Regions from separate parts of the Streptomyces sp. NPDC059852 genome, predicted to be linked through region 2. Evidence: riboswitches for the same ligand, from Rfam matches in the RefSeq annotation. Region 2 holds a riboswitch; each other region holds the start of a gene.

The links. Region 2 has a riboswitch for cyclic di-AMP ahead of ACFV46_RS03815 (transglycosylase SLT domain-containing protein). Riboswitches for the same ligand answer to the same signal wherever they lie in the genome.
Region 1: it holds a riboswitch for cyclic di-AMP, as region 2 does, so the genes downstream of both, ACFV46_RS31865 (M23 family metallopeptidase) here and ACFV46_RS03815 (transglycosylase SLT domain-containing protein) in region 2, are expected to answer to the same signal.
Region 3: it holds a riboswitch for cyclic di-AMP, as region 2 does, so the genes downstream of both, ACFV46_RS04755 (transglycosylase family protein) here and ACFV46_RS03815 (transglycosylase SLT domain-containing protein) in region 2, are expected to answer to the same signal.
Region 4: it holds a riboswitch for cyclic di-AMP, as region 2 does, so the genes downstream of both, ACFV46_RS32570 (M23 family metallopeptidase) here and ACFV46_RS03815 (transglycosylase SLT domain-containing protein) in region 2, are expected to answer to the same signal.

Annotation. Positions count from the first base shown of each region.
Region 1 is NZ_JBHWJK010000038.1:39,251-46,365, forward strand. It holds gene ACFV46_RS31855 (dihydrofolate reductase family protein) at 1-287, shown strand, start outside; tRNA gene ACFV46_RS31860 (tRNA-Met) at 375-448, shown strand; cyclic di-AMP (ydaO/yuaA leader) riboswitch at 762-919, shown strand; gene ACFV46_RS31865 (M23 family metallopeptidase) at 931-1,947, shown strand; gene ACFV46_RS31870 (aldo/keto reductase) at 2,096-3,040, shown strand; gene ACFV46_RS31875 (PrsW family intramembrane metalloprotease) at 3,045-4,382, opposite strand; gene trmB (tRNA (guanosine(46)-N7)-methyltransferase TrmB) at 4,516-5,367, opposite strand; gene lhgO (L-2-hydroxyglutarate oxidase) at 5,456-6,664, opposite strand; gene ACFV46_RS31890 (MFS transporter) at 6,754-7,115, opposite strand, start outside.
Region 2 is NZ_JBHWJK010000002.1:305,823-312,937, reverse strand. It holds gene recQ (DNA helicase RecQ) at 1-661, shown strand, start outside; gene ACFV46_RS03830 (M56 family metallopeptidase) at 684-1,622, opposite strand; gene fahA (fumarylacetoacetase) at 1,804-3,024, opposite strand; gene ACFV46_RS03820 (HAD family hydrolase) at 3,359-4,189, shown strand; gene ACFV46_RS03815 (transglycosylase SLT domain-containing protein) at 4,207-4,947, opposite strand; cyclic di-AMP (ydaO/yuaA leader) riboswitch at 4,955-5,128, opposite strand; gene ACFV46_RS03810 (polyprenyl synthetase family protein) at 5,856-6,866, shown strand.
Region 3 is NZ_JBHWJK010000003.1:86,256-93,370, reverse strand. It holds gene ACFV46_RS04770 (nucleoside triphosphate pyrophosphohydrolase) at 1-443, shown strand, start outside; gene ACFV46_RS04765 (cytochrome P450) at 463-1,767, shown strand; gene ACFV46_RS04760 (transglycosylase family protein) at 1,911-2,909, shown strand; cyclic di-AMP (ydaO/yuaA leader) riboswitch at 3,119-3,312, shown strand; gene ACFV46_RS04755 (transglycosylase family protein) at 3,317-3,994, shown strand; gene eno (phosphopyruvate hydratase) at 4,217-5,497, shown strand; gene ACFV46_RS04745 (septum formation initiator family protein) at 5,591-6,079, shown strand; gene ACFV46_RS04740 (DUF501 domain-containing protein) at 6,090-6,623, shown strand; gene ACFV46_RS04735 (exopolyphosphatase) at 6,620-7,115, shown strand, end outside.
Region 4 is NZ_JBHWJK010000041.1:24,626-31,740, forward strand. It holds gene ACFV46_RS32560 (HPr family phosphocarrier protein) at 43-324, shown strand; gene ACFV46_RS32565 (GntR family transcriptional regulator) at 516-1,211, opposite strand; gene ACFV46_RS32570 (M23 family metallopeptidase) at 1,418-2,203, opposite strand; cyclic di-AMP (ydaO/yuaA leader) riboswitch at 2,216-2,379, opposite strand; gene ACFV46_RS32575 (pitrilysin family protein) at 2,581-3,969, opposite strand; gene ACFV46_RS32580 (pitrilysin family protein) at 3,966-5,309, opposite strand; gene ACFV46_RS32585 (DNA topoisomerase IV subunit A) at 5,826-7,115, shown strand, end outside.

The DNA.
Region 1 (7,115 bases), on a different contig from region 2:
AGGAGGCGGCCCTCGCCAAGATCGCGCCCGGCGACCCGAGGCTGGCCGGCGCCACGGTCTACAGCAGCCTGGAGCCCTGCACGCACCGCGCCTCCCGGCCGACGCCCTGCGCCCGGCTGATCCTGGCGGCCGGGGTGCGCCGGGTGGTGACGGCCTGGCGCGAGCCGGACACCTTCGTGACGGACGCCGACGGCAGCGGGATGCTCGCCGCCGCGGGCGTGGACGTCCTGGTGCTGCCCGAGTACGCGGCCCGGGCGGCGGCCCCCAACGCCCACCTGGCGCCCTGACACCCGCCCGGCGAGGCCCGCGCGACCGGGGCCTGCGGAAAGGCGTGTGCGGCGGGCCCCGGTGATGGCGTACTATGGACACATCGACGCGGGGTGGAGCAGCTCGGTAGCTCGCTGGGCTCATAACCCAGAGGTCGCAGGTTCAAATCCTGTCCCCGCTACTGAAGGCTCAGGGCCGGAACTCATCAGTTCCGGCCCTGAGTGTTTTCCGGCCCCCGTCAGGCTCGCGGGACGCCTTCACCGGTTCTCACGGTACGTGATCGCGCGAACCCCCTCCGCATAACAACTGACACACTGTCAGCAATCGTGAGGGTGTCTCGTGGGCGTCAACTCGCCCGATTTGGACCGCTCATGGCCCGTAAGTCCCGGCGGAAATCGTTAATGATCAAGGGGAACGGCTTGGAATCCGTACCCCGCGTCTATTAACGTTCGATAACGCAGCGCGGTCGTCCCAGCCGTCACAAGAGGCGGCTCCGTGCGCACGCGCCGAATCCTGCCAAGGAACCGGGGAACCACCACCTTGGGGTGAATCGCGCGGATACCACCGTGACATCACGGTACGTATACGCGCGTAGGAGACCTTCCTGCTCCGAACCCGTCAGCTAACCCGGTAGGCGAGAAGGAAGGAAAGGAGTACGCCCACGTGGCGTCGAACCGTCCTGCCCCGCATGCCTCGTTCGTACCCGGTCAGCGCACCGCCGACACCTTCGGCTACGACCGCACCGACGACGGCCCCTTCGAGGAGTGGAACCCCACCGCGGACTCCCTCCGTCCCGTCCGAGGCAGGCACCGCGTCTCCAAGCAGCGCGGCGGGGGACTCGCCCGCAGCTCCACGGTTCTCGGCGTCGGCGTCATAGCGGCCGTCGGCGCGGGCGGCATGGCCACCGCGCAGAGCGGCAAGCCGCCGGTCGCCATCACCCTGCCCGACCTGCCCCTGATCTCCGGCGACGACTCCGCCGCGGACGACACCGCCACCGCCCTCAGCACCATGGGCGAGACCGGCCAGGAGACCCCGCAGAGCGGCTCCGACGCCGGTGAGGCGCTGCGCAGCCGGATCATCGCCCAGGCCGAGTTCCAGCAGGACCAGGTCGACAGCAAGGCCGCCGAGGCCGCCGTCGCCGCCGCCGAGAAGGAGGTCGCCGAGGCGGCCGCCAAGGCGGAGAAGGAGGCCAAGGAGAAGGCCGCCGAGGCGAAGGCCGCCGCCGAGGAGGAGGCCCGCAAGAAGGCCGAGGCCGAGCGCCTCGCCGAGCTGGCCAAGCAGTACACGCTGCCGACCTCCTCGTACACCCTGACCTCCACCTTCGGTGAGGCCGGCGCCTACTGGTCGTCCGGGCACCACACGGGCCTCGACTTCGCCGCGCCGACCGGCACCCTGATCAAGGCCGTCCACTCCGGCACGATCACCTTCGCCGGCTGGGACGGCTCCTACGGCTACAAGACCGAGCTGACCCTGGACGACGGCACCGAGATCTGGTTCGCCCACCAGTCCTCGATCAGCGTCAGCGTCGGCCAGAAGGTCAACACCGGTGACGTCATCGGCCGTGTCGGCGCCACGGGCAACGTGACCGGCGCCCATCTGCACCTCGAGGTGCACCCCGACGGCAGCGCGAGCGGCATCGACCCGCTGGCCTGGCTGCGCGGCAAGGGCCTCACCCCCTGAGCACCCTCCCCACCTGATCCCCGGCGGTCCTGACGACGACCCCCCGACGTCAGGGCTGCCGGTCCTCGGTGCGCCGGCCCGCCCCCTTCACAGGGAATTCATCCCGGGAGCGGAATCGGCGGTACCGCCACCGTCGTTGTTCCCTTGCATGACCGCACTGCGCACACTCGGCTCCTCCGACCTCGAGGTCTCCCCGCTCTGCCTCGGCGGCAACGTCTTCGGGTGGACCGCCGACGAGGCCCACTCCTTCGCCGTCCTCGACGCCTACACGGCGGCCGGCGGCAACTTCCTCGACACGGCCGACTCGTACTCGGCGTGGGTCGAGGGCAACGCGGGCGGCGAGTCGGAGACCGTCATCGGCAACTGGCTCAAGGCACGCGGCAACCGGGACGACGTCGTGATCGCCACCAAGGTCAGCCAGCACCCCGACTTCCAGGGCCTGAACGCGGCCACCATCAAGGCCGCCGCCGACGCCTCGCTGCGCCGCCTCGGCACCGACCGCATCGACCTCTACTACACGCACTTCGACAAGCCCGAGGTGCCGGTCGAGGAGATCGTCGGCGCCCTGGACGAGCTGGTGAAGGCCGGCAAGGTCCGGCACATCGCCGCGTCCAACATCTCCGCCGAGCGGCTGGCGGCCTCCCTCGCCTTCTCCGACCGCGAGGGCCTGGCCCGGTACGTGGCGCTCCAGCCCCACTACAACCTGGTCTCCCGGGACACCTACGAGGGCGCCCTCCAGGACCTCGCCGAACGGGAGAACCTCGCCGCGGTGCCGTACTACGCGCTCGCGGCGGGCTTCCTCACCGGCAAGTACCGTCCCGGCGCGGCCGTGGACAGCCCGCGTGCGCAGGGCGCCGGGCGGCACGCGGAGACCGAGCGGGGGCGGCGGGTGCTGGCCGCGCTGGACGAGGCGGCCGCCGCGCACGGCGTGCCGGTCGCCACGGTGGCCCTGGCCTGGCTGGCGTCCCGCCCGACGGTCGTCGCCCCCATCGCCTCCGCCCGCACCCCGGAACAGCTGCCGGCCCTGCTCGGAGTGGCCGAGCTGACCCTGACGGACGACGAGCTGCGCCGGCTCACGGAGGCGTCCGCCTGAGCCGTCAGACCTGGTACGGGTTCCAGGCCGGGGCCGCCGGTGCACCGGGGGCGTGCCCGTGCGGGGCGTACGGCTGCGGCCACCAGGCGCCCGGCACCTGGGGCGGCGCGTACGCGAGGACCGGCCGGCTCTTCGCGGCGAGCGCGTGCTCCAGGGCCGGGCGGGCCCACGCGCGGCGTCGCCACAGCTCGTTCAGCAACTCGCCCTCGCGGACCACGTAGTCGGCGCCGGCCCGGCCCCGGCGGCCCCGGCGCCTCAGGAACGCCAGCGAGGTGGCGTACGCCTCGTACTGGGCGACCGCCCGGGCCGCGGGGCGTCCCGCGTGGCGGCGGGCGTACTGCCGGGCCACCCGGCGGTCCCGCATCGAGCCCAGCGCGAACGGCTCGGCCGGGGACAGCCATCCGGCCACGGCGTAGGCCGGCAGCTCCTCGCGCACGGTCCGCAGCTCGCGGTACCGCGTCCACAGCACCAGCCAGACCAGCAGCCCGAACGCGGGCACCATGAACGCCGCGTACACGGCGAAGAACCCGAAGTCGCCGAACGTCGACGAGCCGTTCCACAGGGCGTGCATGCCCATCGCCAGCAGCAGCCCGGACAGCGGCAGCAGCACGCGGCGCACCCGCTGGCGCTCCCCGGACAGCGCGGCGGCGCCGAAGCCGATGCCGGTGAGCACGGTGAACAGGGGGTGCGCGAAGGGCGACATGACGACGCGGACGAAGAAGGTCGCCGCGGTCACCGACGCGATGCCGCTGTCGCCGGACAGCTGGTCGGTGCCGAAGGCGGTGCCGAGGTAGAGGACGTTCTCGGTGAAGGCGAACCCGGTGGCGGTGACCCCGGCGATCACCACACCGTCCAGGAGCCCGCTGAAGTCGCGGCGGCGGAAGAGGAAGAGCAGCAGGACGGCCGCCGCCTTCGCCGTCTCCTCCACGACGGGCGCTATGACCGTCGCGCCCAGGGTGTCCGCGTGGGACGGGTCGGCGGTCGCGGTCGCTATCCAGCGGGTGGCGAAACTGTTCGCCACGATGGCTATGAGCGCCGCCGCGCAGGCGCCCCAGGCGAAGGAGAACACCAGGTTGCGCCAGGGGCCCGGCTCGACCCGGTCCAGCCAGCGGAAGGACGCGACGAGCAGCGGGACCGGCAGGACCGCGAGACCGAGCCCGACCAGGAAGCCCTCCGTGCCGGTCTGCTCGCGCACCAGGGCCAGGATGACCAGCCCGGACAGGGCCAGCAGGGTGCTGAGCCCGGCGTAGGGGACCCAGCGCCGCTGCCACCAGTGCGCGTGCCGCAGCACGCCGCCGGCGGGGGCGGGGGGACGCGTCGGGTACGGAGGGCAGTCGGCCACGGCATCGACCCTAACGAGACGGGGGCGCCGCCCGCAGCGGCGCGGGGGTGCCGGGGCGCCGGTGAGGGGCTGCTGTCGGTGGGGCTGCGGGTGTTCTCGTGCTGTTCCCGGAGGTGCTGCCGGCCCGCTGCTCCTACCGCTGTACGCGGCGGAAGAGCAGGTCGTTCACCACATGACCCTTGTCCAGTCCCTGGCCCTCGAAACGGGTCAGCGGCCGGTGCTCGGGACGCGGCGCGAAACCGCCGTCGGGCCGTGTGTTCTCGAAGTCCGGGTGGGCCGTCAGCACCTCGAGCATCTGCTCGGCGTACGGCTCCCAGTCGGTGGCGCAGTGCACCAGCGCGCCGGGCTTCAGCCGGGTCGCGGCCAGGTCCAGGAACGCGGGCTGGATGAGGCGCCGCTTGTGGTGCCGCTTCTTCGGCCAGGGGTCCGGGAAGTAGACGCGCAGCCCGTCGAGCGAGTCCGGCGCGAGCATCTCGCGCAGCAGGATGATGGCGTCGCCGTTGCCGACGCGGATGTTGCGCAGGCCGTGGTGCTCGGCGAGGTTGAGCAGGTTCCCCTGGCCGGGGGTGTGCACGTCGACGGCGAGGATGTTGCTTTCCGGGTCGGCGGCGGCCATCTGCGCGGTCGCCTCGCCCATGCCGAACCCGATCTCCAGCACGACCGGGCGGTCGTTCCCGAAGAGTTCGGGCAGGTCGATGACGCGCTGCCCGTCGATGTCGAGGCCCCACTTCGGCCACAGCCGCTGCAACGCGTCCGCCTGCCCGGCGGTGACCCGGCTGCGCCGGGGCTGGAAGCTGCGGATCCGCCGCTCGAAGTGCGATCCGGCCGGGTCGGCCTTGGGCCCGTCGGGGAACCGCGGCTCCCCCTTGGTCCGGGTGTGCCGGACGGGGACACCGGGGGTGTGGGCGCCCGGCTCGCCGGGGGCGCCGGCGGAGGCGGGGGCACCGGGCGGTGCGGCTTCGGGGGCGTTGCGGGAATCAGACACAGTGCGTCGATTTTACGTGCTCGGCGGCGCCGGTCCCCCGGGCCGTGGGCCCGGCTCCGGGGCAGCGGCCTTCTCCGTCGCGGCCCGCTCAGGCGGTCGCCAGCGCCGCCAGCGCCCGGCGGGCCACCTCGCGTCCGATGGGCAGGGAGGCCGTCGCCGCCGGGCTCGGCGCGTTCAGGACATGGACCGCGCGCGGGCCCTCCCGGATCAGGAAGTCGTCGACCAGCGAGCCGTCCCGCAGGACCGCCTGGGCCCGGACCCCGGCCGCCGCCGGCACCAGGTCGCCAGGCTCCACGGCGGGCAGCAGCCGGCGCACCGCGTCCGTGAACGCCGCCTTGGACAGCGACCGGTGCAGCTCACCCGCCCCGTACCGCCAGTGCCGCCGGGCCATGCGCCACGCGCCGGGCCACGCCAGGGTCGTGCCGACCTCCCGGGGCCGTACGACGCCCCAGCGGTAGCCCTCGCGGGCCAGCGCGGGGACGGCGTTCGGCCCGATGTGCACGCTGTCGTCGATGCCGCGCGTCAGGTGCACGCCGAGGAACGGGAACGCCGGGTCCGGCACCGGGTACACCAGGCCGCGCACCAGCTCGGGCCGCTGCAGCGTGTAGTACTCGCCCCGGAACGGCACGATCCGCGCCTCCGGGTCGTCCCCGGTCAGCCGGGCCACCTCGTCGCAGTGCAGCCCCGCGCAGTTCACCAGGACGCGGCCGCGTACGACGTCCCCGCGCGCGGTGCGCACGGCCACCCCCCGCGAGGGCCTGCGGTCCACGCGCTCGACGCGGGCGCCGTAGCGGATCTCGGCGCCGGACGCCTCCGCCAGCCGGCGGGCCACCCCGGCGAAGTCGCAGACGCCGGTCGTCGGCACATGGAGGGCGGCCAGGCCCCGCACCTCGGGCTCGTGCTCCGCGATCTGCGCGGCGCCCAGCTCGCGCACCGCGATGCCGTTCTCCCGGCCGCGCTGGGCCAGGGCGTGCAGCCGGGGCAGCTCCTCGCGCCCGGTGGCGACGATCAGCTTGCCGGTCACCGCGTGCGCGACGCCGTACTCCGCGCAGAACTTGACCATCTCGGCGGCGCCCCCGACCGCGTACCGGGCCTTGAGGGAGCCGGGGCGGTAGTAGACGCCGCTGTGGATCACCCCGCTGTTGCGTCCCGTCTGGTGGCGGGCCGGGCCGGGCTCCTTCTCCAGCACGGTCACCCGGGTGCCCGGTGCGGCACGCGTGACCGCGTACGCCGTGGCCAGCCCGACGATGCCGCCGCCGACCACGAGCACGTCACAGTCCAGAGCGAGCGCCCGCACCCGCACCACCTCCCGGTTCCGATGATGCCCTGCCCCACCGACAGCGCGGTCGAACCCGGGAGGCGCGCCCCGTGGGTGCCATGGGCCGCTCAGGCGGGGGTCATCAGCAGCGGGCGGGCCCGCTCCCGCAGCTCGACCACCCTCGGCTCGTCGCCGTACGGCTCCAGGCGGTGCAGCAGGTCCTTCACGTACTCGGTGGTGCGCGCGGACGATATCCGCCCGGCGACCTCCACCGCCCGCACGCCCTGCTCGCACGCCGCGTCGAGGTTCCCCGACTCCAGCTCGGCGACCGCCGACACGACGAGCCGCAGCCCGTGCGAGCGCACGAACTCCTCCGTCGGCTTCGACAGGGCCTGCTCGGTGAACCTGCGCACCTGGCGGGGCGCCTTCAGGTCCCGGTAGCACTCGGCGGCGTCCGCGCAGAAGCGGTCATAGGAGTAGAAGCCGAGCC
Region 2 (7,115 bases):
GCTGCAGATCGTCGACATCCTGCTGGGCCGGCGCACCGCCAAGGTCATCCAGTTCGACCACGACCAGCTCTCCGTGTTCGGCATCGGCGAGGAGCTGACCGAGGGCGAGTGGCGGGGCGTCATCCGGCAGCTGCTGGCGCAGGGCCTGCTCGCCGTCGAGGGGGAGTACGGCACGCTGGTGCTGACCGAGGACAGCGGCTCGGTGCTGCGGCGGGAGCGGGAGGTGCCGCTGCGCAAGGAGCCCAAGCGGCCGGCGTCCTCGCGGTCGGCGTCCGGATCCGGCCGCGGCGAGCGCAAGGCGAAGGCCGCCGTCGCCGAGCTGCCGCAGGAACTGGTCCCGGCCTTCGAGGCCCTGCGCGCCTGGCGGGCCGAGCAGGCCCGGGAGCAGGGCGTCCCGGCCTACGTCATCTTCCACGACGCCACGCTCCGCGAGATCGCCACGGTGTGGCCCACGTCGGTGGCCGAGCTGGGCGGGATCAGCGGCGTCGGCGAGAAGAAGCGGGCGACGTACGGCGAAGGGGTGGTCGAGGTCCTGGCCGGCCTGACCGCACCGGCACCCGGGTCCATCCCGCAGCCCACCTCGCAGCCGGCCTCGCAGTCCGCTCCGGACGCCCCCGACGACTGGCCGATGGAGGAGCCGGAGCCCGACGGCTGGGAGTGAGGGCGGCCCCCGGCCCTAGGCCCTAGGAGAGCGTCAGGAGTCCCGGCGCGAAGGTGATCAGCAGGGGGACCAGCGGGACCAGCGCCGCCAGGGTCGTGGTGAGGGCGCGGTCGCGGCGGCCCAGGCGCGGGGGCGGCTGGAGAAGGCGGTCGACACGCTCGCCCAGCAGCCGGTGGGTGGAGGCGCAGGACAGCACGCCCCGGTGCTGGTTGAGCTCGATCAGGGCCAGGGCCGTCGTCAGATGGCCGCAGCGGCGGGAGGCCGTGTCGTCGGCGGCCAGTTCGACCAGGCGGTGGGTCTGGTCGCAGAAGTGGGCGAACAGCGGGACACGGGGGAAGCCGGTGGCGAGCGCGGTGGACAGGTGCAGCAGCCAGTCGTGGTGGGCGCGGGCGTGGCCCCGCTCATGGGTGAGGACGGCGTCGAGCTGGTGGTCGGTGAGGCGGTGCAGGGCACCGGTCGTGACGATCAGCTGCGGCGGACTGCCCGGCATCCACCAGGCGTCCGGGTACTCGTCCTCGAGGACCAGCAGCGGGCCGCGCGTGGAGCCGAGGCCGGCCGGCAGATCGGGGGCGCGCTCGCGCAGCTGGGCCCGCGCACGGCCGCGCCGCCTGCGCGCCTCGGCCAGCTCCCGCCCGAGCATCGCGGTCGTCCAGGCCGCCCCGCAGGCCAGGAGGAGGGTGAGGAGCGCGGCCCAGGCCGGGGCGGCGGAGAGGTCGTACGCCTCCGTCACGGACGGCGGCGCCGGGGCGAACAGCTGGGCGCGGGCGGTGCCGAAGACGGCGGCGGTGCCCAGCGCGAGCGCCGTCAGGCAGCACAGCAGCACGGTGGCGACGAGGCACTGCCACACCCACAGCGCGACCACGGGGTCCCGTTCCGGCCAGGCGGCCCGGGTCAGGACGCGCGGGACGGGGATGGCGGCCGTCAGGCCGACGATGCTCAGCAGGAGCAGGCAGACGGTCATGCCAGGGGCTCCGGATCCTGGTCAGGGACAGCGCGCGGACGTCGGTGCGGGGCGGTGGGCCGCGGGAATCCCGAGGGGTGCGCTTCCCACCGCCAGCCAGTATGACGGTGCGGCCCGCGGGAGTCAGCGGGAAAGAGCCGACGGATCCACGGGCGTGCCCCGCCCACCCGGCGGTCGCGCCTCAGCCGGCCACGATCCGTCCGGTGACCTCGCCGAGGCCCACCCGTACCCCGCCCGGGCCGGGCGCCCACGCGGACAGGGTGACGACATCGCCGTCCTCCAGGAACGTGCGCTTGCCGTCGGGGAGTTCGAGCGGGTCGCGGCCGTTCCAGGTCAGCTCCAGGAGGGAGCCGCGCTCACGCTCGGTGGGGCCGCTGACCGTGCCGGAGCCGTACAGGTCGCCGGTGCGCAGGGAGGCACCGTTCACCGTCATGTGGGCGAGCTGCTGGGCGGCCGTCCAGTACATGGTGGAGAAGGGCGGCTCGGAGACGACGTGGCCGTTGATCGCCACGGAGATACGCAGGTCGTAGCCGCCGGGTTCGGTCTCGTCGCCGGAGTCGTCGAGGTATGGCAGCAGCGGGTGCGTGCGCTCGGGCGGCGCCGTCCTGGCCTCGTCCAGGGCGTCCAGCGGGGTGATCCAGGCCGACACCGACGTGGCGAAGGACTTGCCGAGGAAGGGGCCGAGGGGGACGTACTCCCACGCCTGGATGTCACGCGCCGACCAGTCGTTGAGCAGGCACAGGCCGAACACGTGCTCCCGGAAGTCGCCCAGTGGGACGGGCGCGCCCATCGCGGACGGCGTGCCCACCACGAAGCCGACCTCGGCCTCGATGTCCAGGCGGACGGACGGCCCGAAGACGGGGGCCGGGTCGGTGGGCGCCTTGCGCTGGCCCGAGGGCCGTACGACGTCCGTGCCGGAGACGACGACCGTGCCGGAGCGGCCGTGGTAGCCGATCGGCAGGTGCTTCCAGTTGGGGGTGAGGGAGTCCTCGGCGTTGGGGCGGAAGATCTGGCCGACGTTCCGCGCGTGGTTCTCGGAGGCGTAGAAGTCGACGTAGTCCGCGACGTCGAACGGAAGGTGCAGCGTCACGGAGGAGAGCGGGTGGAACAGCTCCGCGATGGCCTCCTGGTGCGCCGGCACCGTGACCCAGGCGGTCAGCGCCCGCCGTACGTCGGACCAGGTGGTGCGGCCCGCGGCGAGCAGCGCGTTCAGCGACTCCTGGGCGAGCAGCGGGGCGTACGGCGAGCCGAGCGCCTGGGCCGCCCTGCCCGCGTCGAGGACGTGGTCGCCGAGCCGGACGCCCACCCGGCGCGCGGAGTCCGGGCCCGGGAGGGAGAAGACGCCGTACGGAAGGTTGTGCGCGCCGAAGGGGTCGCCCTCGGGGAGATCGAAGGGGGGCATGGGGTACTGCCTCACTCTCATACGCTCCGTAAGCCATGTGGTCGGGCCCACGTTACGGGTGAGGTGGCGGTCTTGGGCAGGGTGAATCCTCCGGGCAGGCGATCGGCTTCCCCCCAGGTCGCCGCGGTCGGCCGTCCTCTTCACCGGGCGACGGGCCCCAACTCGGCGTCCGTACCGCCCTCGAAGATCTCGTAGGGGCGAAACCGCCATAAACGGGCGCGAGTTGTGCGGGCTCGGACACAAGTGGGACCGGAACCGGTGTCAACTCATGTGAACAGAGCAGCCGTCCGGTTCAGGTCGAGTCGAGGGGGCTTCCTGTCCGTATTCTCTGATCATGGCCGCACCGATCGCATATTCACTCATCGCCACTGACCTGGACGGGACCCTCCTGCGAGGTGACGACACGCTCTCCGACCGGTCGCTCGCGGCACTCGCGCAGGCGGCGGTGGCCGGTGCCCAGCACCTCGTGGTGACGGGACGGCCGGCACCCCGGGTGCGGCCCCTCCTGGACGTCATGGGCAGCAGGGGACTGGCGGTGTGCGGACAGGGCGCGCAGCTGTACGACGCCGGGCGGGACCGGCTGCTGTGGTCCATCACCCTGGAGCGGGACCTGGCGGAGACCGCCCTCGGCAAGATCGAGGCCGAGGTGGGGCAGGTGTACGCGGCGGTCGACCAGGACGGTGCCGACGGGCTCACGCTCATCGAACCGGGCTATCTGATGCCCCACCCGACCCTGCCGGCCGTGCGGGTGCGGCACCGCGACGACCTGTGGTGCGAGCCGATCAGCAAGGTGCTGCTGCGCCATCCGACGCTGTCGGACGACGAGTTGGCGGCGACGGCCCGCGCGGTGGTGGGCTCGCTGGCGACGGTCACCATGTCGGGGCCGGGGACCGTCGAACTCCAGCCATGCGGCGTCACGAAGGCGACGGGCCTCGCGCTCGCCGCCGAGCATCTCGGCCTGGGTCCCCACGAGACCATCGCCTTCGGGGACATGCCCAACGACATCCCCATGTTCGACTGGGCGGCGCACGGTGTGGCGATGGCCAACGCACACCCCGAACTCAAGGCGGTGGCGGACGAGATCACCTTGTCCAACGAGGACGACGGCATCGCCGTCGTCCTCGAGGGACTGTTCGCCCGCAGCCTGGCCCAGTTCCGCTATTGATGGGTGCTGCAGAAGGCTCAGTAGGGGCCGTTCACGTTGTCGATCGAGCCGTAGCGCGCGGCCGCGTAGTTGCAGGCGGCCGTGATGTTGGCGACCGGGTCGAACGGGTCGTACGCGGTGCCCGGCACGTGGTAGGTCGCGAAGGTCGGGTCGATGACCTGGAGGAGACCCTTGGACGGGGTGCCCGCCACGGCGTTGGAGTCCCAGTTGTTGATGGCGGCCGGGTTGCCCGACGACTCGCGCATGATGTTGCGGTGGATGCCCTCGTAGGAACCGGGGATCCCCTTCTGCGCCATGATGTCGAGCGCCTCGCGGATCCAGCCGTCGAGGTTGTCGGCGTACGTCTTCACGGAGGCCTGGGTGGCCTGGGCGACGGCGGACTTCTTGACGGGCGCGGACGCCGTGTTCGTCTCGGCCTTGGCCGGCGCGGCCTTCTTCGCGGACCGGACCTTCAGGTCGACGCCCGGGTGGATCAGCCGGGGGTTGTCGCCGATGGCCGCGCGGTTGTCCTTGTAGAGCTGTCGCCAGCCGCCCTGGGCGTCGTAGCGGTCGGCGATCCCGTACAGGGTGTCGCCCTTCTTGGTGGTGTAGCTGACGGAGCCGACCTTGGCCACGGTGGGGGCCTTGCCGGGCTCGGCGGCGCTCGCGGTGGTCGCGGCCAGCAGGGGGAGCGCGAGAGCGGCGGTACCGGTACCGGCGGCGATGACGCGCCGGGTGAACGGGCTGGTACGGGTGCGACGGTGCTTGCCTCGGGACATGGCGCTGTTCGTTCCTCTCCGGCGCCTGCGAGGTGAGCTGTCGGGTTCGGGCGGGAGATGCCCGGTCACACCGTCGTTCGACGACGTGACTTCACCCCTAGCCGTTCCGGCGCGCCATCGAGGCGTGCGGTACGGCGACTTACCTGGGTCCCCCGCTCCTGCCGTGCGGTGCGTTGCGTAGGTGGATGACTCGGGCGGCGGCAGGATTCGGCGTCCGCCCGACAGAGCGGGAACGTATGCGAGAGCACATGTCTGGAACAAGTGCCGCAATCACCTGACGTGCTAATTGACCATGGTCTGAGGCGTATGGGGCGCTTGATCCTTTGCGGTTGCCAATTCTCAACTCGCTTTTCTGGCAAGGGGACGAAGGCTTCCCGTGGGGGAGGTGCCGACGGGTGGCCGCGTGACCCAACTCACGGCGATCACAACAACGGCAAATCGGGCAATGGCTCCAACTCCCCTGTTATTGCCTGGCCGTGGAGGGCTCACTGTCAAGGTGTCCATCTGTCCCCTTGGGTCCGGAGAGTCCGTTTTATGGGGCAGGAACCCCGCCCTTCGTGCCGTTCGTTGAGGGGGCGTGGAGGCGTCCGGAGGGCGGGTCGGGGTAGGCGGAGGCGGGGGGCGTACAGGCTTGCGGGCCGGCCCCCGCAGGGTCGAACCGGATTTCGATTCGCGGAGGGATGGAGAGCGGTCGGCTACTCACAGTGACGTACCGATAAATCGATGAATGTCCATCCTCATCGGGTGATCAAAAAACATACCGACCGTGGACCGATGTCGGCCGTGGTGGACGGGTGGGCGGCATCGGTGATCGAAACGTGACCGGATACGCTGACTTGAGTGATGGCAGCGACCTATCGACAAACCGTGTAACCAGCCGAAAGACACCAGCAGACAGGAGACCCCTCGTGACCGTCGTCGGGCCGTTCGGGCTGAGCGTGCGGGACCAGGCTCTGGAAGCCGATGTCCAGGCCGGATTGGCGGCTGTCGAGGAGGGACTGCTCGAAGCCACCAAGAGTGAGGTCCCCTTCATCACCGGGGCCGCCCAGCACCTGGTGCGGGCGGGTGGGAAGCGCTTCCGGCCGCTGCTGGTGATGCTCGCCGCGCGCTTCGGGGACCCGTACGCCCCGGGGATCGTGCCGTCGGCCGTGGTGGTGGAGCTGACCCACCTGGCGACGCTGTACCACGACGACGTGATGGACGAGGCCGAGGTCCGGCGCGGGGTCGACAGCGCGAACACCCGCTGGGGGAACTCCGTCGCGGTCCTCACCGGCGACTTCCTCTTCGCGCGCGCCTCGCACATCCTGGCCGACCTCGGGCCCGAGGCGGTCCGGGTGCAGGCCGAGGCGTTCGAGCGGCTGGTCACGGGCCAGATCCTGGAGACGGCCGGACCGCAGGACGGCCGGGACCCCGTGGAGCACTACCTCGACGTGCTGAGCGGGAAGACCGGGTCGCTGGTGGCGGTCTCCTGCCGCTTCGGGGCGATGATGTCGGGCGCCGACGAGACCGTGGTCGACGTGCTCACCCAGTACGGGGAGCGGCTCGGCGTGGCCTTCCAGCTGGCGGACGACGTCCTGGACATCGCGAGCGACTCCCACGAGTCCGGGAAGACGCCCGGCACCGATCTGCGCGAGGGCATCCCGACCCTGCCCGTGCTGCGCCTGCGGGAGCGCGCGGAGCGGCTGGGGCTGCCGGAGGACATCGCCCTGTGCGAGCTGCTGGCCTCCGACCTGAGCGACGACGCCCGGCTCGCGGAGGCGCTGGCCGCCCTGCGGGAGCACCCGGCGCTGGAGCAGGCCCGGCGGGACACCGTCCGCTACGCGGAGGATGCGCGCGCCGCGCTGGCGCCCCTGCCGGAGAACGACGCGAAGGCCGCCCTGATGGAGCTGTGCGACGCCGTGGTGCACCGCGCCGGCTGAGACGCCCCCAAGGCCGCCGCGGCCGCCGTTCCCCCCACCCCACCCCTCGACCCCTACGGGTCGGGGGGACGTCCACCCCTCCGGCGTCATACCGCAGGTGTACGCGGAGTTGGCTCCGCAGGCTGACGAAACTCCCTGACCGATTTGGTCAGATGGACATCACGGAAAACACCACTCCTCACCGATTCGGGTGAGAATGGCGGCTCAGGGGTGGACCTTGGCGGGTCAGGGGACTCGCGGGCGACAGAC
Region 3 (7,115 bases), on a different contig from region 2:
ACGTCCTGCTCCAGGTCGTCTTCCACGCCCGGATCGCCGAGGAGCACCCCGACGCGCCCTTCTCCGTCGACGACGTCGCCGGCGGCATCGTGGCCAAGCTCATCCACCGCCATCCCCATGTCTTCGGCGACGCGACCGCGACGACTCCCGAGGAGGTCCGTGAGCACTGGCTGCGGACGAAGGCCGAGGAGAAGCGGCGGGAGTCGGTGACCGACGGCATCCCGCTCGGCCAGCCGGGCCTCGCCCTCGCGGCGAAGCTGGCGTCCCGGGTCCGCACGGCCGGCCTGGACGTCCCGCTGCCGACGGGGGAGGGCGTCGGGTACGACCTGCTCGCCACGGCCGTGCGGGCCGCGGAGGCCGGCGTCGACCCGGAGGCCGCCCTGCGGGTCGCCGCCCGCGCCTACCGGGACGCGGTCCGGGCCGCGGAGGGCGTGTCCGCCTAGGGCAGATACGGTCGGGGGCGTGACCGACCAGCCCCACCGCCCCGCGCCCGCCCCCGGCGCTCCCGAGCTGTTCACCTGGGAGTTCGCCAGCGACCCGTACCCCGCGTACGCCTGGCTGCGGGAGCACGCGCCCGTGCACCGGACCCGGCTGCCCAGCGGGGTGGAGGCCTGGCTGGTCACCCGGTACGCCGACGCCAAGCAGACGCTCGCCGACAACCGGCTCTCCAAGAACCCGGCCCATCACGCCGAACCGGCCCACGCCAAGGGCCGCACCGGCATCCCCGGAGAGCGCAAGGCCGAGCTGATGACGCATCTGCTGAACATCGACCCGCCGGACCACACCCGGCTGCGGCGGCTGGTCAGCAAGGCGTTCACCCCGCGCCGCGTCGCCGCGTTCGCGCCCCGCGTGCAGGAGCTGACCGACCAGCTGATCGACGGGTTCGCCGGGAAGGGGGAGGCCGACCTCATCCACGAGTTCGCCTTCCCGCTGCCCATCCACGCCATCTGCGACCTGCTCGGCGTCCCCCGCGAGGACCAGGACGACTTCCGGGACTGGGCGGGCATGATGATCCGGCACCAGGGCGGGCCCCGCGGCGGGGTGGCCCGGTCCGTGAAGAAGATGCGCGGCTATCTGGCCGAACTCATCCACCGCAAGCGCGAAGCCCTGCCCGGCGCGCCCACCCCGGACGAGGACCTCATCTCCGGTCTCATCCGGGCCTCCGACCACGGCGAGCACCTCACCGAGAACGAGGCCGCCGCCATGGCCTTCATCCTGCTGTTCGCCGGCTTCGAGACCACCGTCAACCTCATCGGGAACGGCACCTACGCCCTGCTCACCCACCCCGGCCAGCGTGCCCGGCTCCAGGACTCCCTGGCCGCCCACGACACCGCCCTGCTGGAGACCGGCGTCGAGGAACTGCTGCGCTACGACGGGCCGGTGGAGCTCGCCACCTGGCGGTTCGCCACCGAGCCGCTGACCATCGGCGGACAGGACATCGCCGCGGGTGACCCGGTGCTCGTCGTCCTCGCCGCCGCCGACCGTGACCCGGAGCGGTTCGCCGACCCCGACGTCCTCGACCTCGGCCGGCGCGACAACCAGCACCTCGGCTACGGCCACGGCATCCACTACTGCCTCGGCGCCCCGCTGGCCAGGCTGGAGGGGCAGACGGCCCTGGCCACCCTGCTCACCCGGCTCCCGGACCTGCGACTGGCCGCCGACCCGGCCGAGTTGAGGTGGCGCGGCGGGCTCATCATGCGGGGCCTGCGCACCCTGCCGGTGGAGTTCACCCCGGTCGGAGGCAACCGTTCCGCTCCGCAAACGTGACACGCGCTCACCTCTGTGATCTTCACGTGATCTGCGCGGCATTAACTTGTGACAAGTGATCGTCTGCCTATACGTTCACCCATCAACGAAGGCACGCGGGTTCCGTGCGCCTTGGTCACCGCTGTCTCGCGAAAGGTCCCCGCATGCTCTCCGGGAACGGTCGTCACCGTCGCCCCCGTCAGGCTCCGGCTCTTCTTGTCGCTGCCGGAGTGACCGGCTCCGCCATCGCCATCCCGCTCCTCGGCGCCTCGGGCGCGAGCGCGGCGGACGGCAGCGTGTGGGACAAGGTCGCCGACTGCGAGAGCGGCGGCTCCTGGAGCGCCGACACGGGCAACGGGCACTACGGCGGGCTCCAGTTGACCCAGACGGACTGGGAGAGGTTCGGCGGTCTCGACTACGCCGCCAGCCCGGATCTGGCGAGCCGTTCCCAGCAGATCGCCGTGGCGCAGGACATCCTCGCGGAGCGCGGCACGAGCCCCTGGGGCACCTGTGCGGTGCTCCACGGGCTCACCAAGAAGTCGGGGGCCATCGACCTCGACACCGGGGTCGGGGAGGACTCCCCGAGCGAGGTGTCCGGCTCGTCCGGCTTGCTCGATTCATCCGGATCCTCCGACTCCTCCGGCGATTCGGCCGCCTCCGGCGACGCGTCGGGCACGCCGAGCGCGTCACCGGACGACTCGTCCGAAACGCCCGACAGCTCCACTTCCTCCCCTTCTTCATCCTCTGCGGCTGATAAGTCCGATGCGTCCGAGAAGGCCGGCAAGACGGGCGGGGCGACGGCCCCGGAGTCGCCGGACAGCTCCCCCGTGGAGAAGGCCAAGAGCGACAATCAGGACAACTCCGTGCAGAGCGTAGGCTCCTGGAGCCTCGTCGACACCGCCGCGATCGAGGACGCACCGGCCGGTTCCGGACGTCACCGCGGCGCGAGCGCCGAGGAGTCCGGCACCGAGGACGCCACCGCCGGCTCCTCCGGCCGCCACGCCTCCTACCGGGTCCGCGAGGGCGACACGCTGGCCTCCATCGCCGACTCCCTTGACGTCGACGGCGGATGGCGCGCGCTGTACGAGGCGAACAAGGCGGCCATCGGTGCCGACGCGAACAGCATCGCCCCCGGTCAGACGCTGGACGTCCCCACCGAATAACGGCCGAACGGGGCCAAAGGAAGCGGCAGTTCGCGCCCTGCTTTCATGGTGAATGTCCGTTTTGAATGGACTGAGAGATAGATCTCAGAAGCCTTGATCGTCTTTGAAAATCCCCGAGCGGCGTGTCTACGGTCGTGACCGCTCGCCACCAGAGCGAGCCCCGACAGCCGTCACGCCGAATCCTGCCGGCGGCCGTACGGGAACAGTCGTCGCGTCAAGCGCCGTAGGCAGGAGCGGGGGACCCAAGGTAAGCGCCGGGTCCGGAAGTCGAGGCCCTCCGGGGCGAGGACGGCCGGAACCGGCTTGGGGTGAAGTCGCGCAGCACGCACCAGCGTTGCGCGACCGGGCAACTCAACCGGCCCGAACCCGACAGCTCACCTCGTAGGCGTCGGTGAGGGGATCTCTCCATGCTGTTCTCCAGCAAGGGCAAGCACCGCCGTCCGTCCAAGGCCGCCCGCGCCATCGCCGTCGTCGGCGTCACCGGCGCCGCCGCCGTCGCCGGCCCGCTGATGGCCTCCGGCAGCGCCTCGGCCGCCACCGCCTCCGAGTGGGACGCCGTCGCCCAGTGCGAGTCCGGCGGCAACTGGTCGATCAACACCGGCAACGGCTACTACGGCGGCCTGCAGTTCTCCGCCTCGACCTGGGCGGCCTACGGCGGCACGCAGTACGCCTCCACCGCCGACCAGGCCACCAAGGCCCAGCAGATCGCGATAGCCGAGAAGGTCCTCGCGAGCCAGGGCAAGGGTGCCTGGCCGAACTGCGGCACCGGCCTGTCCGGCGCGGCCTACAACGGCTCCTCCGCCACCGGTGGCGAGCAGAGCACCCGCTCCACCGAGGAGAAGCCGGCCTCCCGCTCCGCCGAGCGTCCGGCCGCCGAGAAGAGCACCAAGACCGTCACCACCCCGACCGGCAAGAAGGTCAAGAAGGGCGACGGCGAGTACAAGGTCGTCAAGGGCGACACCCTCAGCACGATCGCCGCGGACCACGACGTCAAGGGCGGCTGGGAGAAGCTCTTCAAGCTGAACAAGGACATCGTCCAGGACGCCGACCTGATCTACCCGGGTCAGCAGCTCCACCTGAAGTAGGACCCCGCAGACTCCCCGCCCCGGCGCGTGTTCCCCCGTACGCGCCGGGGCGGGGTTCTGTGTGGTGTAGGCGCCCGCTTTTTGTTCCGTTCGGAAACAATTCGCTCTCGGTTCTGTCCACAGAGCGGTGGACCGCCGGCCGAGGCCCCGGAGCCGGTTAGGCTCGTCTCGCAGCACCCACCGCGGGCTGCGTACAGGCTTCACATCACGAAGGAGATGCTCGTGCCGTCCATCGACGTCGTCGTAGCCCGGGAAATCCTGGACTCCCGAGGCAATCCCACGGTCGAGGTCGAGGTCGGCCTCGACGACGGCAGCACGGGTCGTGCCGCCGTCCCGTCCGGCGCTTCCACCGGCGCCTTCGAGGCCATCGAGCTGCGCGACGGTGACACCAACCGTTACCTCGGCAAGGGCGTCGAGAAGGCCGTCCTCGCCGTCATCGAGCAGATCGGCCCGGAGCTCGTCGGCTACGACGCCACCGAGCAGCGTCTGATCGACCAGGCCATGTTCGACCTGGACGCCACCGACAACAAGGGCTCCCTCGGCGCCAACGCCATCCTCGGCGTCTCGCTCGCCGTCGCCCACGCCGCCTCCGAGGCCAGCGACCTGCCGCTCTTCCGCTACCTGGGCGGCCCGAACGCGCACCTGCTGCCGGTGCCGATGATGAACATCCTGAACGGCGGCTCGCACGCCGACTCCAACGTGGACATCCAGGAGTTCATGATCGCCCCGATCGGCGCGGAGTCCTTCTCCGAGGCGCTGCGCTGGGGCGCCGAGGTCTACCACACCCTGAAGAAGGTTCTGAAGGGCAAGGGCCTGGCCACCGGCCTCGGCGACGAGGGCGGCTTCGCCCCGAACCTCGGCTCCAACCGCGAGGCCCTCGACCTCATCCTCGAGGCCATCAAGGAAGCCGGCTACACCCCCGGCGAGCAGATCGCCCTCGCCCTCGACGTGGCCGCCTCCGAGTTCTACAAGGACGGCGTCTACACCTTCGAGGGCAAGGACCGCTCGGCGGCCGAGATGACCGAGTACTACGCGGAGCTCGTCGACGCGTACCCGCTCGTCTCCATCGAGGACCCGCTGTTCGAGGACGACTGGGAGGGCTGGAAGACCATCACCGACAAGCTCGGCGACAAGGTCCAGCTCGTCGGCGACGACCTGTTCGTCACCAACCCCGAGCGCCTCGCCCGCGGCATCGAGGAGGGCGCCGCCAACGCCCTGCTGGTGAAGGTGAACCAGATCGGCTCGCTCACCGAGACCCTGGACGCCGTCGAGCTCGCCCAGCGCAACGGCTTCAAGTGCATGATGTCCCACCGCTCCGGTGAGACCGAGGACGTCACCATCGCCGACCTGGCCGTCGCCACCAACTGCGGCCAGATCAAGACCGGTGCCCCGGCCCGCTCCGAGCGCGTCGCCAAGTACAACCAGCTGCTGCGCATCGAGGAGATCCTCGACGACGCCGCGGTGTACGCCGGCCGCAGCGCGTTCCCCCGCTTCAAGGGCTGAGGCACGCACCCGTAGGAAGCGTCGTACGTACGTCCCCGTACTCGGTCCCGTACCGTGTGCGGGGACGTACGCGCGTTGAGACGGAGGCGGTAGATGGCCGTGAAGGACCGGGACCGGTTCTCCACCGCGACCAGGATCCGGTTGCTCGGGGAGCAGACGGCGGCCCGTGTCTACCGCTCCCAGACCAAGCGGCAGGCCCGGCGCTCCCGGCTCACCGGACGCGCCGCGCTGCTCGCGCTGGTCGTGTGCACCCTCGTCGTGGCGATGGCGTACCCGATAAGGCAGTACGTCTCCCAGCGCGCCGAGATCGCCGACCTCCAGCGGGAGAAGGCCGAGACCGCCCGGCGCGTCGAGGAGCTGCGCGACCTCAAGGCCCGCTGGCAGGACGACGCCTACGCCGAGCAGCAGATCCGGCTGCGGCTGCACTACGTGATGCCGGGTGAGACCGGCTACGTCGTCGTCGACCCGGACGCGGCCAAGCAGTCCCGGACCGACCTGGGCGCGGCCCACCGCCCCTGGTACACGAACCTCTGGGAGGGCGTCGACAAGGCCGACGCCGCCCGCAGCGAACAGAGACGATAGAAAGACAGGCATGGAAACGCCCCCGCCGCCCACCCCGCGCACCGAGCCCACCGACGCGGACGTCGCGGCCTTCAAGCAGCAGCTCGGACGCCCCCCGCGCGGACTGCGCGCGATCGCGCACCGGTGCCCCTGCGGCCAGCCGGACGTGGTCGAGACGGCCCCGCGCCTGCCCGACGGCACCCCCTTCCCGACGCTGTACTACCTGACGTGCCCGAAGGCGTCGTCGGCGATCGGCACGCTCGAGGCCAACGGCGTGATGAAGGAGATGACGGCGCGTCTGGAGAGCGACCCCGAGCTGGCGGCCGCGTATCGCGCCGCGCACGAGGACTACATCCGGCGGCGGGACGAGATCGAGGAGCTGACGGGCTTCCCCAGCGCGGGCGGGATGCCCGACCGCGTGAAGTGCCTGCACGTTTTGGTCGCGCACTCGCTGGCCGCGGGCCCCGGCGTCAACCCGCTGGGCGACGAGGCGCTGGCGATGCTGCCGGAGTGGTGGCGCAAGGGCGCCTGCGTGACGCTGCCAGCCGAGGAGGAGAACCGGTGACCCGGGTCGCGGCCGTCGACTGCGGCACCAACTCCATCCGGCTCCTCGTGGCGGACGTGCACCCGGACACCGGTGAACTCGTCGAGCTGGACCGGCGGATGACGATCGTGCGGCTCGGCCAGGGCGTCGACCGCACGGGCCGGCTGGCGCCCGAGGCGCTGGAGCGCACCTTCGCCGCCTGCCGCGAGTACGCCTCCGTCATCGAGGAGCACGGCGCCGAGCGGGTCCGCTTCGTCGCCACCTCCGCGTCCCGGGACGCCGAGAACCGCGACGACTTCGTCCGCGGTGTCGTGGACATCCTGGGCGTCGAGCCCGAGGTCGTCACCGGCGACCAGGAGGCCGAGTTCTCCTTCACCGGTGCGACGCGCGAACTGACCGGGCGGGCCGACCTGAAGCGGCCGTACCTCGTCGTGGACATCGGCGGCGGCTCGACCGAGTTCGTCGTCGGCGAGGAGCATGTGCGCGCGGCGCGCTCCGTGGACGTCGGCTGCG
Region 4 (7,115 bases), on a different contig from region 2:
AAACTGGTCTAGACAACCCTGAACACCGAAGGGCAGCAACACATGGCTGAGCGCCGCGTCAACGTCGGCTGGGCCGAGGGTCTCCACGCCCGCCCCGCCTCCATCTTCGTCCGGGCCGCCACGGCCACAGGCGTCCCGGTGACCATCGCCAAGGCCGACGGCAACCCCGTCAACGCGGCCTCGATGCTGGCGGTCCTGGGCCTGGGCGCCCAGGGCGGCGAGGAGATCGTCCTGGCCTCCGACGCCGAGGGTGCGGACGCCGCCCTCGACCGTCTGGCCAAGCTCGTCGCCGAGGGCCTCGAGGAACTGCCCGAGACGGTCTGAGCGGCCCGGGCGAGTCTCCCGCACGGCACCTTAAGCCGCGTCCGCCTTTCCGGCGGGCGCGGCTTCGCCTTTCCCGGCCGGGCTCGCGTGGAATTTCACGGCGTCGGCACCTGGATTACCCCGGACAGCCGGAAAAGGGCAGCGTGAATTCACTGCCCCAAAATTGCTCTTCTTTGTATACGGTGCCTGTGTTAATTCCGCAGGCTCGGCATGTTTACGGCATGTTGCGAATTCCTCACACGCTCCGCGCGGTCGCCCCGGGAGCCGAAGCGCAGCCGGTGCGCGGAGAGCCCGTGCTCGGTGTGCAGGGCGGTGAGCGCGCGGGCGCGTTCGCCGTCGCCGCGCGCCACCGCGTCCACGATCGCGCCGTGCTCCGCCCAGGACTCCACGGGGTCGGCGGACGCCTCCACGGCGTACATCCAGGCGATCTTGTGGCGCAGCTGGGTCAGCGTCGAGGTCAGGGCGGTACTGCCGGACGCCTGGGCCAGCGTCTCGTGGAACCAGCCGCCCAGCGAGCGCAGATCCTCGCTGTTGCCCCGCCTGGCCCGCTCCTGACCCAGCCTGACCAGGCCGCGCAGCACCTTCAGATGGGCCTCGGTGCGTCGCTGGGCGGCCCGGGCGGCGCCGAGCGGCTCCAGCAGCGTGCGCATCTCCAGGACGTCGGCCGCCTCCTGCTCGGTGGGCTCGGCCACGCACGCGCCCGCGTGCCGGCGGGTCACGACGAAGCCCTCCGCCTCCAGGGTGCGCAGCGCCTCGCGCACGGGGACACGGGAGACGCCGTACCGGCGGGCGAGGACTTCCTCCGTGAGCCGGCCGCCGCGCTCCAGGACACCGGCGACGATGTCGTCCCGGATCGCGGTGCACACCGAGTGCGCCGGAATACGCATGCCGACCTCCGCCTTAATGCCCGTGAAACGTCGACGAATGACGTGTGTTCAGCGACTCTATGGCAAGAAGCGTGAATTTCCGACGGCGGGCCGGAATCCATGGATATTTTTTGGACAGTCGTTGTCCAGAAAGACCGAAAGCCCCGGCTCGGAAGCCGGGGCCGCGGTAAGGCGGACGAAGACGCCGGAGGTCTCAGCCGGAGGTCTCAGAGGTCGACGCCGTGCGAGCGGAGGTAGGCCACCGGGTCGATGTCGGAGCCGTACTCGGCGGTGGTGCGCGCCTCGAAGTGCAGATGCGGTCCGGTGACGTTGCCGGTGGCGCCGGACAGGCCGATCTGCTGACCGGGGGTGACCGCCTGGCCCACCGAGACGCCGATCGACGACAGGTGCCCGTACTGGGTGTAGGTGCCGTCGTTCATCTTGATCACGACGTTGTTGCCGTAGGCCCCGCCCCAGCCGGCCTCGACGACGGTGCCGGCGCCGACCGCGTGGACCGAGGTGCCGCTGGCGGCGTGGAAGTCGATGCCGGTGTGGCTGCCGGAGGACCAGAGACCACCGCCCGACTGGTAGGAGGTGGACACGTACGACCCGGCGATCGGGGCGACGTAGGACAGCAGGCGCTTGCGCTCAGCCTCCCGCGCGGCGCGCTCCTTGGCCTCCCGCTCCTGCTTGGCCTTCTCGGCGGCCTTGTGGCGCGCGGCCTCCCGGGCGGCCTGCTCGAGGGCCGCGGCCTCGGCGGCGGCCCGCTCCTGGGCGGCGGCCTGCGCGTCGATCTGGGTGGCGATGGAGTCCTCGACGGCGACGACCGGGATGAGGCCGGTCTGCTCCGCTGCGGGCTCGGCGGCCAGCGCGGGGGCGGCGAGGGTGCCCACGACGCCGGTGGCGGTGAGGGCGGCGACACCGGCCGCACGGGCCGTGGTGCGCTCGAACCGGCCGGGCTTGCGGTGCTTCCCGGAGGGGCGGTTCTTCCCCGTGGCGCAACTGAACGCCATGTGGTGGCTGGTCCTTTCCTTCCCTCTCGCCTACCGGGTTAGCTGACGGGTTCGGAGCAGGAAGGTCTCCTACGGACCCCCTCGCGGCTGCGCGGGCGTCCGATTCACCCCAGGGACTGCGATGGGTCCCCGGCTCCCCTGGCTCGCGCCATGCGGGGACTCGGCGATGACTGTCCGGTGCCGCGGGCGCGGCGCACTGCCTGACGAACAGCCCGGATGACGCTAAGCGGGACAGTGTTCAATTCCCAAACGGAACGCGGCTTTTGTAGCGCATCCCACAGGGCAGACAGGCAACCTCCGCCCCAATTCGGGCATAAGGGAGCCCTGGTGACGTTGCCGTCACCAGGGCTCCCGCGCGCGCAGGGCCGGCCGGTGCTCTAGTCGGCCGTCACGACGGTGACTTCGCCGATGCCGAGGGCCTCGACGGGCTCCCGGATCGCCGAGGCGTCGCCGACGAGGACCGTGACGAGACGGTCCGCCGGGAAGGCGCTCACGACCGCGGCGGTGGCCTCGACGGTGCCGGTGGCGGCGAGCTGCTGGTACAGCGTCGCCTGGAAGTCGTCGGGGAGGTGCTGCTCGACCTGGTCGGCCAGCGTGCTCGCCACGGCGGCGGCCGTCTCGTACTTCAGCGGCGCCACCCCGACGAGGTTCTGCACGGCGAAGTCCCGCTCGGCGTCGGTGAGTCCGTCGGCGGCGATCCCGCGCAGGACGGTCCACAGGTCGTCCAGCGCGGGGCCGGTGTTGGGCGTGTCGACGGAGCCCGTGATGGCGAGCATCGAGGCGCCGGTGCCGTCCGGCGCGGAGCGCAGGACCTGACCGAACGCCCGCACGCCGTACGTGTAGCCCTTCTCCTCGCGCAGGACCTTGTCCAGACGGGAGGTGAGCGTGCCGCCGAGGCAGTACGTGCCGAGGACCTGCGCCGGCCACACGCGGTCGTGCCGGTCGGGGCCGACCCGGCCGATCAGCAGCTGCGTCTGCACGGCTCCGGGGCGGTCCACGATGACGACCCGGCCGGTGTCGTCCGCCGTGACCGGCGGGACGGGGCGGGGCTCGGCCTGCGAACCGGTCCAGGCGCCCAGGCTGTCGCCGAGCAGGGCGTCGAGGTCGACGCCGGTGAGATCGCCGACGACCACGACCGTGGAGGTCGCGGGGCGCACATGCCGCTCGAAGAAGGCGCGTACGGCCGCGGAGTCGATGCCGGCGACGGTCTCCTCGGTGCCCTGGCGCGGGCGGGACATGCGCGAGGACGCCGGGAACAGCTGCCGGGCCAGCTCCTTGGCGGCCCGCCGCGAGGGGTTCGCCAGCTCGTGCGGGATCTCGTCCAGGCGGTTGCGCACCAGGCGCTCCACCTCGGCGTCGGCGAACAGCGGGGCCCTGAGCGCGTCGGCGAGCAGGTCCAGCGCCTTAGGCAGCCGGGAGACCGGCACCTCCAGGCTGACGCGGACGCCGGGGTGGTCGGCGTAGGCGTCCAGGGTGGCACCGCAGCGCTCCAGCTCGGCGGCGTACTCCTCGGCGGTGTGCTTGTCGGTGCCCTCGGACAGGGCGCGCGCCATGATCGTGGCGATGCCGTCGAGGCCCTTGGGCTCGGCGTCGAGCGGGGTGTCGAGGAGGACCTCGACGGCGACGACCTGCTGGCCGGGGCGGTGGCAGCGCAGCACCGTCAGGCCGTTGTCCAGCGTGCCGCGCTCGGGGGCCGGGAACGCCCAGGGCCGGGGCGCGCCGGCCTGGGGCTGCGGGTGGAACTCCATACTGGCGAGCTCGGTCACTGCGCCGACTCCTCGTTCTCGTCGGTGGTCTCGTCGGCCTCGGCGGCGGTCGGCTCGTACACGAGCACCGCGCGGTTGTCGGGGCGCAGCCGGGCCTGGGCGACCGCCTGCACCTCCTCGGCGGTGACGTCGAGCACGCGCTGGACGGCGGTGAAGGCGAGCTGCGGGTCGCCGAACAGGACGGCGTACCGGCACAGTTCGTCCGCGCGGCCCGCGCAGGTGCCGAGCCGGTCCAGCCACTCGCGCTCCAGCTGGGCCTGCGCGCGCTCCATCTCCTCGGCGGTGGGGCCCTCCGCGGCGAAGCGGGCGAGCTCCTCGTCGACGGCCGCCTCGATGACGGGCACCTCGACGTCACCGGAGGTCTTCACGTCCAGCCAGCCCAGGGAGGGCGCGCCGGCCAGGCGCAGCAGGCCGAAGCCGGCCGCCACGGCCGTACGGTCGCGCCGCACGAGGCGGTTGTAGAGACGGGAAGATTCGCCGCCGCCGAGGACCGTCAGCGCCAGGTCGGCCGCGTCGCACTCGCGCGTGCCGTCGCTCGGCAGACGGTAGGCGGCCATCATCGCGCGCGCGGGGACGTTCTCCTCGACGACCTCGCGCAGCTCCTCGCCGATGACGTCGGGCAGCGAGCCGTCACGCGGGGGCTGCTTGCCGTCGTGGGACGGGATGGAGCCGAAGTACTTCTCGACCCAGGCCAGCGTCTGCTCCGGGTCGATGTCGCCGACGATGGACAGCACGGCGTTGTTCGGCGCGTAGTAGGTGCGGAAGAACGCGCGCGCGTCCTCCAGGCTCGCCGCGTCGAGGTCGGCCATGGAGCCGATCGGCGTGTGGTGGTAGGGGTGCCCGTCGGGGTACGACATCGCGGTCAGGCGCTCGAAGGCGGTGCCGTACGGGACGTTGTCGTAGCGCTGGCGCCGCTCGTTCTTCACGACGTCGCGCTGGTTCTCCAGGCCCTCCTCGTCGAGCGCCACCAGGAGGCTGCCCATGCGGTCGGCCTCCAGCCAGAGCGCGAGCTCCAGCTGGTGGGCGGGCATGGTCTCGAAGTAGTTGGTGCGCTCGAAGCTGGTGGTGCCGTTCGGTGAGCCGCCCGCGCCCTGGACGAGTTCGAAGTGGCCCGTGCCCTTCACGCTGTTCGACCCCTGGAACATCAGGTGCTCGAAGAGGTGGGCGAGTCCGGTACGGCCCTTGACCTCGTGGCGGGAGCCGACGTCGTACCAGAGGCAGACCGCGGCGACCGGCGTGAGGTGGTCCTCGGAGAGCACCACGCGCAGGCCGTTGGCCAGGCGGTGCTCGGTCGCGGTGAGGCCGCCGGATTGTGCCTCCGGTGTGGCCGTGTGACCCATGGGCGAGATGTCCTTCCGGTCGCGTGCGCTGCGTTGTGTCGAGCGGATCCTGCTCAGCTCCTGCCACTGTATGCAGCGTCCGGAGGCTCGGCGAAGTTCCCGGTGAGGACGCCGTGCCGGTCCGGCCCCGGCCGCGGCCTCCGGCGGCGCCCGCCCGGCCCCTGAGGGCCTGTTCTCCCGGCCTGACGGGGCGGTCGCGGCGCGGCCGGGCGGTCCGGGACCCGGGCCGCCGCCCGGCGGCTCGACCTGGCATGCTTCCCGTCGATCACCCCTGAGGGTGAACGGTCGCGCGGCACCGGCTTGCCGCCGGCGCCGTGCGCGGTCCCGAGCGGGCCGGCCGGTGTCCTTCGCGCCACCGCGGTCGCGGGAGAAGACCGGCGTCGGCGACACTTCACCTCGCCGGGCGGGAGCCCAACATCGGGTCCTGGTCGGTGGTTGTCAGTGCCGCGGTCCACAATGGTCCGCGTCAGACCCGTCACACGCTTGCGCCACAGCACACAGAAGGAGCCGGCAGCGATGGCCCGCCGCAGCACGAAGACCCCGCCGCCCGACGACTCGTTCGAGGAGCGGATCCTCGACATCGACGTCGTCGACGAGATGCAGGGCTCCTTCCTCGAGTACGCCTACTCGGTCATCTACTCGCGTGCCCTGCCGGACGCCCGTGACGGCCTGAAGCCGGTGCACCGCCGGATCGTGTACCAGATGAACGAGATGGGCCTGCGCCCCGACCGCGGCTATGTGAAGTGCGCCCGTGTCGTCGGCGAGGTCATGGGCAAGCTGCACCCGCACGGCGACGCGTCGATCTACGACGCGCTGGTGCGCATGGCACAGCCCTTCTCGATGCGCGTGCCGCTGGTGGACGGCCACGGCAACTTCGGCTCCCTGGGCAACGACGACCCGCCGGCCGCCATGCGGTACACCGAGTGCCGGCAGGCGCAGGCGACGAGCCTGATGACGGAGTCGATCGACGAGGACACGGTCGACTTCGCCCCGAACTACGACGGCCAGGAGCAGGAGCCGGTCGCCCTGCCGGCCGCCTTCCCGAACCTGCTGGTCAACGGCGCGTCCGGCATCGCCGTCGGCATGGCGACGAACATGCCGCCGCACAACCTCTCCGAGGTCATCGCGGCCGCTCGGCACCTGATCCGCCACCCCAACGCGGATCTGGACACGCTGATGAAGCACGTCCCCGGCCCCGACCTGCCGACCGGCGGCCGGATCGTCGGCCTCTCCGGCATCCGGGACGCCTACGCGACCGGCCGCGGCACCTTCAAGATCCGCGCGACGGTCGAGATCGAGACGGTCACCGCCCGCCGCAAGGGCCTCGTCGTCACCGAGCTGCCCTTCGCGGTGGGCCCGGAGAAGGTCATCGCGAAGATCAAGGACCTGGTCGGCTCGAAGAAGCTCCAGGGCATCGCGGACGTCAAGGACCTCACCGACCGCGAGCACGGGCTGCGGCTGGTCATCGAGATCAAGAACGGCTTCGTGCCGGAGGCGGTCCTGGAGCAGCTGTACAAGCTGACGCCCATGGAGGAGTCCTTCGGCATCAACAACGTCGCGCTGGTCGACGGGCAGCCCCTCACCCTGGGCCTGAAGGAGCTGCTGGAGGTCTACCTCGACCACCGCTTCGAGGTCGTACGGCGCCGCAGCGAGTTCCGGCGCGGCAAGCGGCGGGACCGGCTGCACCTGGTCGAGGGCCTGCTCACGGCGCTCATCGACATCGACGAGGTCATCCGCCTGATCCGCTCCAGCGAGAACGGCGCGCAGGCCAAGGAGCGCCTGATGGAGCGCTTCTCGCTGTCCGAC